3 regions of the Leptolyngbya sp. GB1-A1 genome follow, and region 3 is predicted to be linked to each of the others. Evidence: predicted binding sites of a transcription regulator. Region 3 holds the regulator's gene; each other region holds the start of a gene.
The links. The regulator NtcA, encoded in region 3, controls nitrogen genes in cyanobacteria. The targets are predictions, from matches to a motif close to TTTGTANNNNNNNNTACAAA.
Positions count from the first base shown of each region.

Region 1: the regulator NtcA is predicted to act here: its motif matches at 1,655-1,674, upstream of glnA (type I glutamate--ammonia ligase).
Region 2: the regulator NtcA is predicted to act here: its motif matches at 1,966-1,985, upstream of NDI45_RS19220 (DUF3155 domain-containing protein).

Region 1 covers NZ_JAMPLI010000007.1:32,296-35,579, reverse strand. Annotated here, with positions in the region: gene glnA (type I glutamate--ammonia ligase) at 26-1,444, opposite strand; gene apcB (allophycocyanin subunit beta) at 1,860-2,369, shown strand; gene NDI45_RS09670 (phosphoglucomutase/phosphomannomutase family protein) at 2,835-3,284, shown strand, end outside.
Region 2 covers NZ_JAMPLI010000023.1:7,439-10,722, forward strand. Annotated here, with positions in the region: gene msrP (protein-methionine-sulfoxide reductase catalytic subunit MsrP) at 20-1,003, opposite strand; gene NDI45_RS19220 (DUF3155 domain-containing protein) at 1,581-1,898, opposite strand; gene NDI45_RS19225 (ATP-binding protein) at 2,393-3,284, shown strand, end outside.
Region 3 covers NZ_JAMPLI010000029.1:38,863-42,146, reverse strand. Annotated here, with positions in the region: gene NDI45_RS21610 (sugar transferase) at 1-557, shown strand, start outside; gene ntcA (global nitrogen regulator NtcA) at 1,073-1,744, shown strand; gene rseP (RIP metalloprotease RseP) at 2,065-3,159, shown strand.

The sequences.
Region 1 (3,284 bases), on a different contig from region 3:
GATCGCTCATTTGAGCAGTCCCTTTTTAGCAGTCATAGTAGAGCGAGAACTCATAGGGGTGCGGACGCAGGCGCATCGGGTTCACCTCATTGTCCAGCTTGTACTGAATCCAGGTATTGATCAGGTCTTCGGTAAACACACCGCCCACCGTCAAGAAGTCGTGATCTTTCTCCAGGCACTCCAGCGCATCTTCTAGCGATCCCGGAGTCGAAGGAATCTTAGCCAGCTCTTCCGGGCTGAGGTCGTAGATGTCCACATCCAGCGGTTCACCGGGATCAATCTGATTCTTAATACCGTCAATTCCAGCGCAAAGCATTGCCGCAAACGCCAGGTATGGATTCGAGGTTGCATCCGGGCAGCGGAACTCCAGACGCTTCGCCTTCGGATTTGTACCAGATAGCGGGATCCGCACTGAAGCCGATCGATTGCCCTGCGAATATGCCAGGTTCACCGGAGCCTCGAATCCCGGAACCAGACGCTTGTAGGAATTGGTCGTTGGGTTGGTGAATGCTAGCAGAGCGGGAGCGTGCTTCAGAATACCGCCGATATAGTGCAGTGCCATCTGGCTCAGACCTGCATAGCCATCGCCTGCAAACAGAGGCTGGCCGCCCTTCCAAATCGATTGATGGGTATGCATTCCAGAACCATTGTCGTTGAAGACGGGCTTGGGCATGAAGGTAATGGTCTTGCCGTACTTCTTCCCAACGTTCTTAATGCAGTACTTGTAGGTCATCAGCCAGTCTGCTGCCTGAAGCAGCGTTCCAAACCGGAAGCCCAACTCGCACTGACCACCCGATGCGACTTCGTGGTGATGCTTCTCGATCGGCACACCGCACTTTGCCATCGTCAGCAACATTTCAGTCCGCAGGTCTTGCGAAGTATCAGTCGGCGCAACGGGGAAATAGCCTTCTTTGTAGCGGGGCTTATAGCCCAGATTGCCGCCCGGCTCAACACGACCAGAGTTCCAACGACCCTCAATCGAATCAACATAATAATAGCCTTCGTGCTGATTCTGGTCGAAGCGAACATCATCAAAAATAAAGAACTCCGCTTCAGGACCAAAGAAAGCCGTGTCGCCAAGTCCAGTTGAGGAGAGGTAGTCTACTGCTTTTTGGGCGATCGTTCGAGGATCGCGAGAATAGGGTTCGCCCGTCCGGGGTTCCTTGATGCTGCATATCACGCTCAGCGTCGGCTCCGCCATAAAGGGGTCAATCCAGGTGGTATTAGGATCAAGCACCATCATCATGTCTGATTCGTTGATCGCTTTCCATCCCCGAATACTGGAACCGTCAAACGGTACGCCCTGATCAAAGCTGCTCTCGTCGATTTGGTCATGATAAACGGTGAGGTGCTGCCAGGTTCCAGGCAGATCGACAAACTTAAGGTCGATGAGCTGGATATTTTGCTCTTTAATCAAATTGAGAACGTCTTGGGGGGTCGTCATGAACTGCTCCTTAGCAACGATGAGCGATTAAAATTCAGTGGAGTGGAAACTGAGCGGTTCGACTGGATTACTCAAGCATTCAAGGCACTCTCACCCACCCAGCGATAGCAATAACCTGGAGTTGGGGTTAGGCTGCGTTCAAGAGAAATTTCGTAAATTGAACCGGGTTGTAACACACCTGAACCATCGTAGGAACTGGTTCACCCGGATTTTGTATCGTAGATTACAAAATGTCCCTTCTCCTGCAACTTTCCACAATTCAAAACACAACTTAATAGACAAAAAACTTAACAATCAGAAGCCTTACGATCGCTGATCTGCTGCGAATTCTGAGAAACGCACCGTGATACACTGAAGGGCGAATTGCTAATAGTAAGCACGATTACTAATCGGAATTTTTGGGAGATCAGATCTCATGCGGGACGCGGTGACGAGCCTCATTAAAAACTACGACAGCACAGGTCGATATCTCGATCGCAATGCGCTAGACACCCTCAAAGCCTATTTCGATAGCGGCACCGCTCGCATTCAGGCAGCCGCCGTGATCAATTCCAATGCTGCATCGATCGTGCGTCAGGCAGGGTCGCAGCTTTTTGAAGAAATTCCTGAGCTCATTCGTCCGGGTGGTAATGCCTACACTACGCGCCGCTATGCCGCCTGTCTGCGCGACATGGACTACTACCTGCGCTATGCCAGCTATGCCCTGGTTGCAGGCAGTATGGATGTGCTAGATGAGCGCGTTTTGCAAGGGTTGCGTGAAACCTACAATTCGCTCGGTGTGCCGATCGGTTCCACGGTGATTGGCATTCAGATCATGAAAGATATTGTGAAAGAGCAAATTGCTGCTGCGGGCATAGAAAATGCGGCGATGGTCGATCAGCCCTTTGACTACATGACCCGCGAACTCAGCGAACAGGATGTGTAATCAGAGCTGGACTGAGCATCGTCTAGACGCATGCCTGTAGCAAAACCAAACGCAATGAAATCAAAGGACATTTCTGAAATGAGATGTCCTTTTTTATTTGTAATAAAAATACTCTAATTGCAGCTGAGTGGGCACAATATCGGTAGGGTTCGCTGCCAAACACTGAACAAGAAGGCTAACCTTGTAAAATTTCCGCTTCGACTCACCAGAATTAATAAAGTTTACGGCGATTTTTCGTAAAAGCACTTGTCTGAAGGGCAACTCGATCGCCGATACTTTTACCTAGTGGCTTGCTTTAAGCTGTAGTTGTCATCCCTTGAAGATGCAATGCACTGACGTTGTTATGCACTGCTCCGGCTGCTTTAGAACCAGATTTCGGTTCTGCCTGAGTTAGCCCACTAGTTAGCCCACCCTGTTAGCCCTACCGTACTAGCCCTACGATCGACGACCTGAGAGGCAATTTTTATGGCAGTTCCCATCTCCCCCGCGTCCCTGGCAGCAAAACCGATTACCTTTGGCACAGATGGCTGGCGTGGCGTGATTGCCGCTGATTTCACCGTTGAGCGACTGCTGCGCGTTGCACCTCTCGCTGCCCATGCATTAGCCGACACCTACGGCAGTAACGGCAGTCGTCTGATTATTGTGGGATACGATCGCCGCTTCCTCTCCGAAGAGTTTGCCAGAGTCACCGCAGAAGCGGTTCAAGCTGCCGGATACGAAGTCTTGCTTTCGGAAACCTACGCGCCAACTCCGGCTTTTAGTTTAGCCGCCAAGCAGCTTAACGCGCTGGGTGCATTGGTCATTACTGCTAGCCACAACCCAGGCATTTATTCAGGGTTAAAAGTCAAAGGTGCGTTTGGGGGATCAGTACCGCCGGAAGTAACCCAAAAAATCGAGGCGAAGCTCAAGGAAACG
Region 2 (3,284 bases), on a different contig from region 3:
CCCAGTGGCGCACTGCTGATCAGGCATACAGTGAGGCGACATATTCTCCATAGCCGTTATATTTTAGCGTTGGCTTCTCAGTCCAGCTAAATTCTGCCTCTGCACCGACAAACCGTTCCTGCGACTGCGACCAGCGCGGATGAGGCACAGCCGGGTCAACGTTGGATTCAAACTTGTACTCACTCGGACTCAGTGTGTTCCAGAAGGTAGCAGGCTGACGGTCTACAAACTCAATTTTGACGATCGACTTCGCGCCCTTAAAGCCATACTTCCAGGGAAGCACTGCCCGCAGGGGTGCGCCGTGCTGTTTCGGCAGCGTATGCCCGTAAACCCCGACTGCAAAAAACGCTAGCTCGTTTGCCATCTCGTCGAGCCGCATTCCTTCAGTATAAGGAAAGGGAAGAAACTGATTTGGCGGAAAGAGGGGACCGTAAGTGACCTTCGGGTTGTAGTAGGAAGTAAAGCGCACAAACTTTGCCGCAGCGGTGGGTTCTACGGCTTGAATCAGCAGATTCATCGGAAAGCCTACCCAGGGAATTACCATGGACCAGGCTTCCACACAGCGAAAGCGATAAATGCGCTCCTCTAAGGGAAACCTGCGGGTCAGGTCGTCCAAATCAAATGTCTGGGGCTTGCTGACCAATCCAGTGACTTCAACCTTCCAGTCATCGATCGGCAACGCTCGTGCATTTTGCCAGACTGCAGTTTTCGTGCTGCCAAACTCATAAAAATTGTTGTACGTTGCGGCAACCAGTTCATTGGTCAGTGGACGATCGACCTGAGCAAAAGCTGGATTCAGCGTTACAGCAAGCGACTGGGTTCCGGCAATGGCAGCCTGGTCGAGCACTTTTTGTTTCTGACAGCCAATCAAGGGCAGCGCAGCCCCCGCAATTCCCGCACCTGCCAGCCCTTTCAAAAAACGCCGTCGATTAAAGAAAGCAGATTCGGGAGTGACGGTGCGCTCCGGCAACTGCCAGCTAGGAGGAATCCGAATCAAAGCCATAGCAACGTGCCGATTAGAAAGACTTTACATTCCTCAATATAGACTGATTTTTCAACAGATTTCCTGCCTTCCTCTATAAAAACGTTTGGAAAGGATCCCTCAAGCTGGGTCAAAGCCTATCTATCGTAAAGCAGGTTTAGACGGTATATCTTGAGATAGTTTTCCGCAAAAAAATATTCAGTAATATTGATAGCAAAGCAGTGGAAGAAAATATAAAAAAGAACAAAGAGCAACACAAAAGGAAGGAGCACCAAAGGAAGTGCAGCAAAAAAGCGAGATCGATATAGACCCCGCTTGCTTGCCTGGATAGCTTTCTCCAGAAATAGAGTAATGCTAGATTACCTTGCTTGCACCATCTTGTGGTTCAATAGTGTTCAATCCCAACCTGATTTAAGGAATTACAGTTCACCTGATTCAGATTTACGATCACCCAGCCTATACAGGCAATTACCAAACAACCGCCTCGATTAAGCTGAACAGGAGCGATTATCTTGCTTCAAGCTGTAGAGATTGAATTCTTAAGCCAGGTGATTGAGATTGCCAGCAAACCCAAAGATAGGCTCTCACTTGGACTATGCTAGTGAGTCCCAGCACCAACCGGAATGTTTTCACCGTCCTCTTCCAGAACCCGAAGGCTTGGAAACAGGAAGTGGTTTTCCTCCACATATTGGGCACCGAAAAGACCTTTCTCTGCCCAGAAGTAGCGATCGGTGGTATGCTCATTACGCTTAACCAGAAGCAGGGCAGGAGGCAGAATACCCTCAGCCTGAATAAACTTCCGAGCCGCAGTAACGGGCTTTTCTTCGCCGCTTTCAATGCTGTACTGAGGCACTAACTCAAGGATTCTCCGTCCTTCCAGGCGACGGCGACTTTTACGCTTACGTCTTCTTGCCAACCTCTCTACCTCCTCTCTTCTCGACGCAGTAGGATTTTGTGTAGTCAGGGTTTAATGTAACTAGGTTAATGTAACCAGGATTACAAAATACTAAGACCCTGCAAAGTATATCCGCTTAAGTTTGAAATTTCAACTTTTTTAAGCGATTGATACAGAATCTAAAGAGAATCTATACCTCACATATGCTCTCATAATCACCCAGGGATTTCAAGGGAGCCGTTACCGTCCGCAAGATTTCTGAATAAAATAGTTGAAAAGCTGATGTTTCCAGGCTTTAGGCTTTATTGTGGATAGCTACAGGATAAATTTCCCGGAAACCAGGCTTGGTTGAGGAACTGCGTCATTTTGATCAGTTTTTAATCTTTTTAGACAATTTCTTTGTTTCGGTCAGATTCATCTTGATGTAGTGACTCTCGCTTCTCTAAAGTTTTGTAAACAATCGTTTTGTGAAAGTTTTGTGAACAGCCGTTTTGTGAATAATTGTCGAGACATTCATGCTGTCGCCTGCTAGCCCCGAATTTATTGCCCTCTGTCGATCGCAAATTCAACTGCTGACCGAGGGGTTGGGGGCAGTGCTGAGTATTGTTTACTTAACTGAAGAACTTACTGAACTTGCAGATGCGCCGCTTGTTCCGATTGCTGCTTACCCGGAAGGCGTCATGCAGTGGAGTAATGAGCAAACCCTCAGCCTGATGCGAGGAAACCGAGTTAATTTGGAACAGCCGAAACTTGCGTCTGAAATTTCCTCAACTCGTGCCCCGGTCACAATCGATGAAACTGCTCTGCTGCCGCTTCAAATTGCGGAACGCGCCCTACTCCGTCAGCAGCAGTCTGTTTTGCCGCTGATGCACGAAAATGTGGTGATGGGGCTACTGATTACGGCTCGGCTCGATCGCCCCTGGACCGAAAATGAACAGGAGCAAATTGAACAAATTGCCCATACCCTGGCGATCGGCTGTCTGCTCGACCAGCGGGCACAGTGGGCAGCGCAGGATATGCGGCAGCTCCGTCAATTGCATCATCAGCGGCAGGATGTATTTGATACTTTGCTGCATCAGTTTCGCAATCCGCTCACGGCCCTTCGCACGTTTGGTAAGCTGCTGCTAAAGCGACTCCGCCCCGAAGACAGCAATTACTCCGTTGCAGAAGGCATTATCCGTGAAAGCGAACGTCTGCAAGACTTGCTGCAACAGTTTGAAGTCGCTCTGGACTGGGAGCAGCCCAGTTTACCACCAGCAAAAATTGCGCCTGGGGTGACTCCATCCCCGAATGCCTCAGACCCCTCTCCCCCTGCTCTGACCAGCAGCAAGTCGCCGCTTTTGCTTCCAGGAACCAACTGGGTCACGGGAGCTTTGCTTCAGGTCACACCCCACGCGCTGACCGAAG
Region 3 (3,284 bases):
CAGGGGTTGGCTTAACGCTGACCGCTCTGGTTTTGATCCCGATCGCAGTAGCAATCTATATCAGCGATCCCGGCCCCATTTTTTACAGCCAGGAGCGATGCGGGTTTCGCGGACAAACGTTCCGCATCTGGAAGTTTCGCTCGATGGTGGTGAATGCCGAGAAACTTCAGCATCAGGTTCAAAATCAGGCGCAAGGCTACATCTTTAAGAACAATTGCGATCCTCGTATTACGCGAGTAGGACGGTTTCTGCGGCGTACTAGTCTAGACGAGCTGCCACAATTCTGGAACGTGCTACGCGGCGAGATGAGCCTGGTTGGAACCCGCCCGCCTACGCTAAATGAAGTGAGCCGCTACAAAGCTCATCACTGGCAGCGGCTAGAGGTAAAGCCAGGCATCACGGGAGAATGGCAGGCAAATGGTCGATCAACCGTAACCGATTTTGAGGAAATCGTGAAATTAGATTTGCGCTATCAGGAACGCTGGTCGATCGCTTATGATTTAGGGCTGATTTTCAAAACTATCCAGGTTGTGCTTAATCGTCGGGGAGCCTGTTAGCCAGGAGAAGACAACGTTTCGCCAAACAACAATGCGAAGCCGTTTCCCCTTCAGCAGAATCAATGGTGATATTTAATTGGGAAATAGAGCATTAGAAAACATCCTTCACAAAACTGGCACTGCTGACCCTCGCAAATCCAATTTTGGAAGCATTGTCTTGAGCTGCTGGAGCAATATCAGTCTCAATCGATCAGTCTCAGTCAGTCGGTTTTAACAGGAACTTTTTGCCCCTATTTCGCCTTAAAATCTGACTTTTTCAGCACTCAGACCAAGATTGGGCTAGATATGTATTACTTAATACAAAAAATCCGCTCAGAGTTAAGTTTAGTAATTTAAAGTCAGAAAGCTATCACAGAAGTTCCAATATCCCATTTGGCTTAACCCTACTTGCTCCACACCAGAGTGAAGGACAGGGGGTAAAAATCGCTTAGAACCAATTGGGCTAGAACGAATGATCTTATTGGTAGCAGGTGGCGGTAAGATGAAATCTTCAAAGGCGGGCTGGGGGAAGGGATATGGTAGCTGCACCAAATAAGCCATTGGCAAACGTCTTTCGTCAATTAAGCGGGAGTGCTTTTCCACCTGTTGTTGAAGCCTACGATCGTGGCAAAACAATCTTCTTTCCCGGCGACCCTGCCGAGCGAGTTTACTTCCTGCAAAAAGGGGCAGTCAAACTATCTCGCGTGTATGAAGCAGGTGAGGAAATTACGGTCGCGCTTCTCCGTGAAAACAGCGTGTTTGGCGTTCTGTCGCTCATCACCGGGCAACGTGCTGATCGCTTCTATCATGCCGTTGCCTTTACGCCCGTTGAGCTGCTGTCTGTGCCGATCGAGCAAGTCGAGAAAGCCCTGAAGGAAAACCCCGATCTCTGTATGCTGATGCTGCAAGGGTTATCCTCCCGAATTCTGCAAACCGAGATGATGATCGAAACGCTGGCGCATCGCGACATGGGATCACGTCTGGTCAGCTTCCTGCTGATTCTTTGCCGCGACTTCGGCATGCCCACCACCGAGGGCATTACGATCGACCTCAAACTATCTCATCAGGCAATTGCGGAAGCGATCGGCTCAACGCGGGTCACTGTGACTCGGCTGCTCGGCGATCTGCGTCAGGATCAAATGATTTCGATCCACAAGAAAAGAATTACCGTTCACAATCCAGTCACGCTCAGCCAGCAGTTCACTTAAAGTTGGCTGTGTCGCTGTTCAAAACACCCATGCCCCCAGAAGGACAGGAAGGACAAGGGATAGAACTTTCATTTCCCAAGTAACCTCATCCTAAGCGAATGCTTCTGGAGAAAAGGAACAGGAGGCTTGCGATCGGACGCAAACAGACGTTGCCGAACGGAGAAAGCTTGCGATTCCAACAGAACCTGAGTTAGACAATTACACTGATAACCATTCACCCCTCATCTCCCCCTCCCCCACCCAACCCTCAGGGTAGAAGTAGTAATCCTCACCGCCCTTTAGAATGGACTACAGATGGTTCTATTTATTAATCTGGGTCTATGTCAGTATTAGCGACAATCTCAGTTCTCGCCCTGTTAATTGTGGTTCACGAGCTGGGGCACTTTTTGGCAGCTCGTCTGCAAGGAATTCACGTCAATCGATTTTCGATCGGCTTTGGTCCGATTTTGCTGAAGTACCAGGGTGAGCGCACCGAATACGCGCTGCGAGCGATTCCGCTGGGTGGCTTTGTTGGCTTTCCCGACGATGACCCAGATAGTACAATTCCGCCCAACGATCCAAATCTGCTGAAAAACCGTCCGGTGCTTGATCGCGCCATTGTAATTAGTGCAGGCGTGATTGCCAATCTGATTTTTGCCTATCTGGTGTTTGTGGCGCAGTTCACGACGATCGGCATTCCTGAACAGTTTGATTATCAGCCGGGCGTCGTAATTCCAGAAATCATTTCTCAACAATCTCCGGCAGCACGGGCAGGGCTTCAGGCAGGAGACATTATCCTAGAAGTTAACGATCAGCCGCTGGGAGCCTCTCAGGACGCCGTTAAATCGCTAATGGAAACGATTCGCACCAGTCCGGATCAGCCTGTTGAATTTACCGTGCAGCGAGGCAATCAACAGCTTGATCTCAGCGTTACCCCTAAAGCGGGAGAAGATGGCGTCGCAAAAATCGGCGTACAGCTTGCCCCCAATATCAATGCAACTCAGTATCGCCGCCCCAATGGCGTTTTTGAGGTGCTGGGACTGGCAGCAAAGCAGTTTCAGGGAATGTTTCTTGCCACGGTGAATGGATTTATTGGTCTAATCACCAACTTCTCCTCGATGGCAGGGCAGGTCGCCGGCCCCGTCAAAATTGTGGAGCAGGGCGCGGGCTTGGTTGCAGCGAACGCGGGAAGCCTGTTTCCCTTCACGGCAATCATCAGCATTAACCTAGCGATTATCAACATTCTGCCGCTTCCGGCTCTGGATGGCGGCCAGCTTGTGTTTCTGTTGCTGGAAGGACTGCGCGGTAAGCCTTTGCCCAATCGGATTCAAGAGAACGTGATGCAAACCGGGCTGGTACTGCTGCTCGGATTAGGAATCTTCCTGATCGTTCGCGATACTACTCAGCTTGCGATTTTCCAGAGACTCTTCCAGTAGTCGCAGGGCAGCATGAACGTTAGGATGAGTTGGGCGTACAAGCTTGTCCAAGGGCTACGCGAACTGCCATCACTTTTGGTATGACGGTGTAGCCATCACCTCGTTTCCTTTTCTCTACTTCCTTT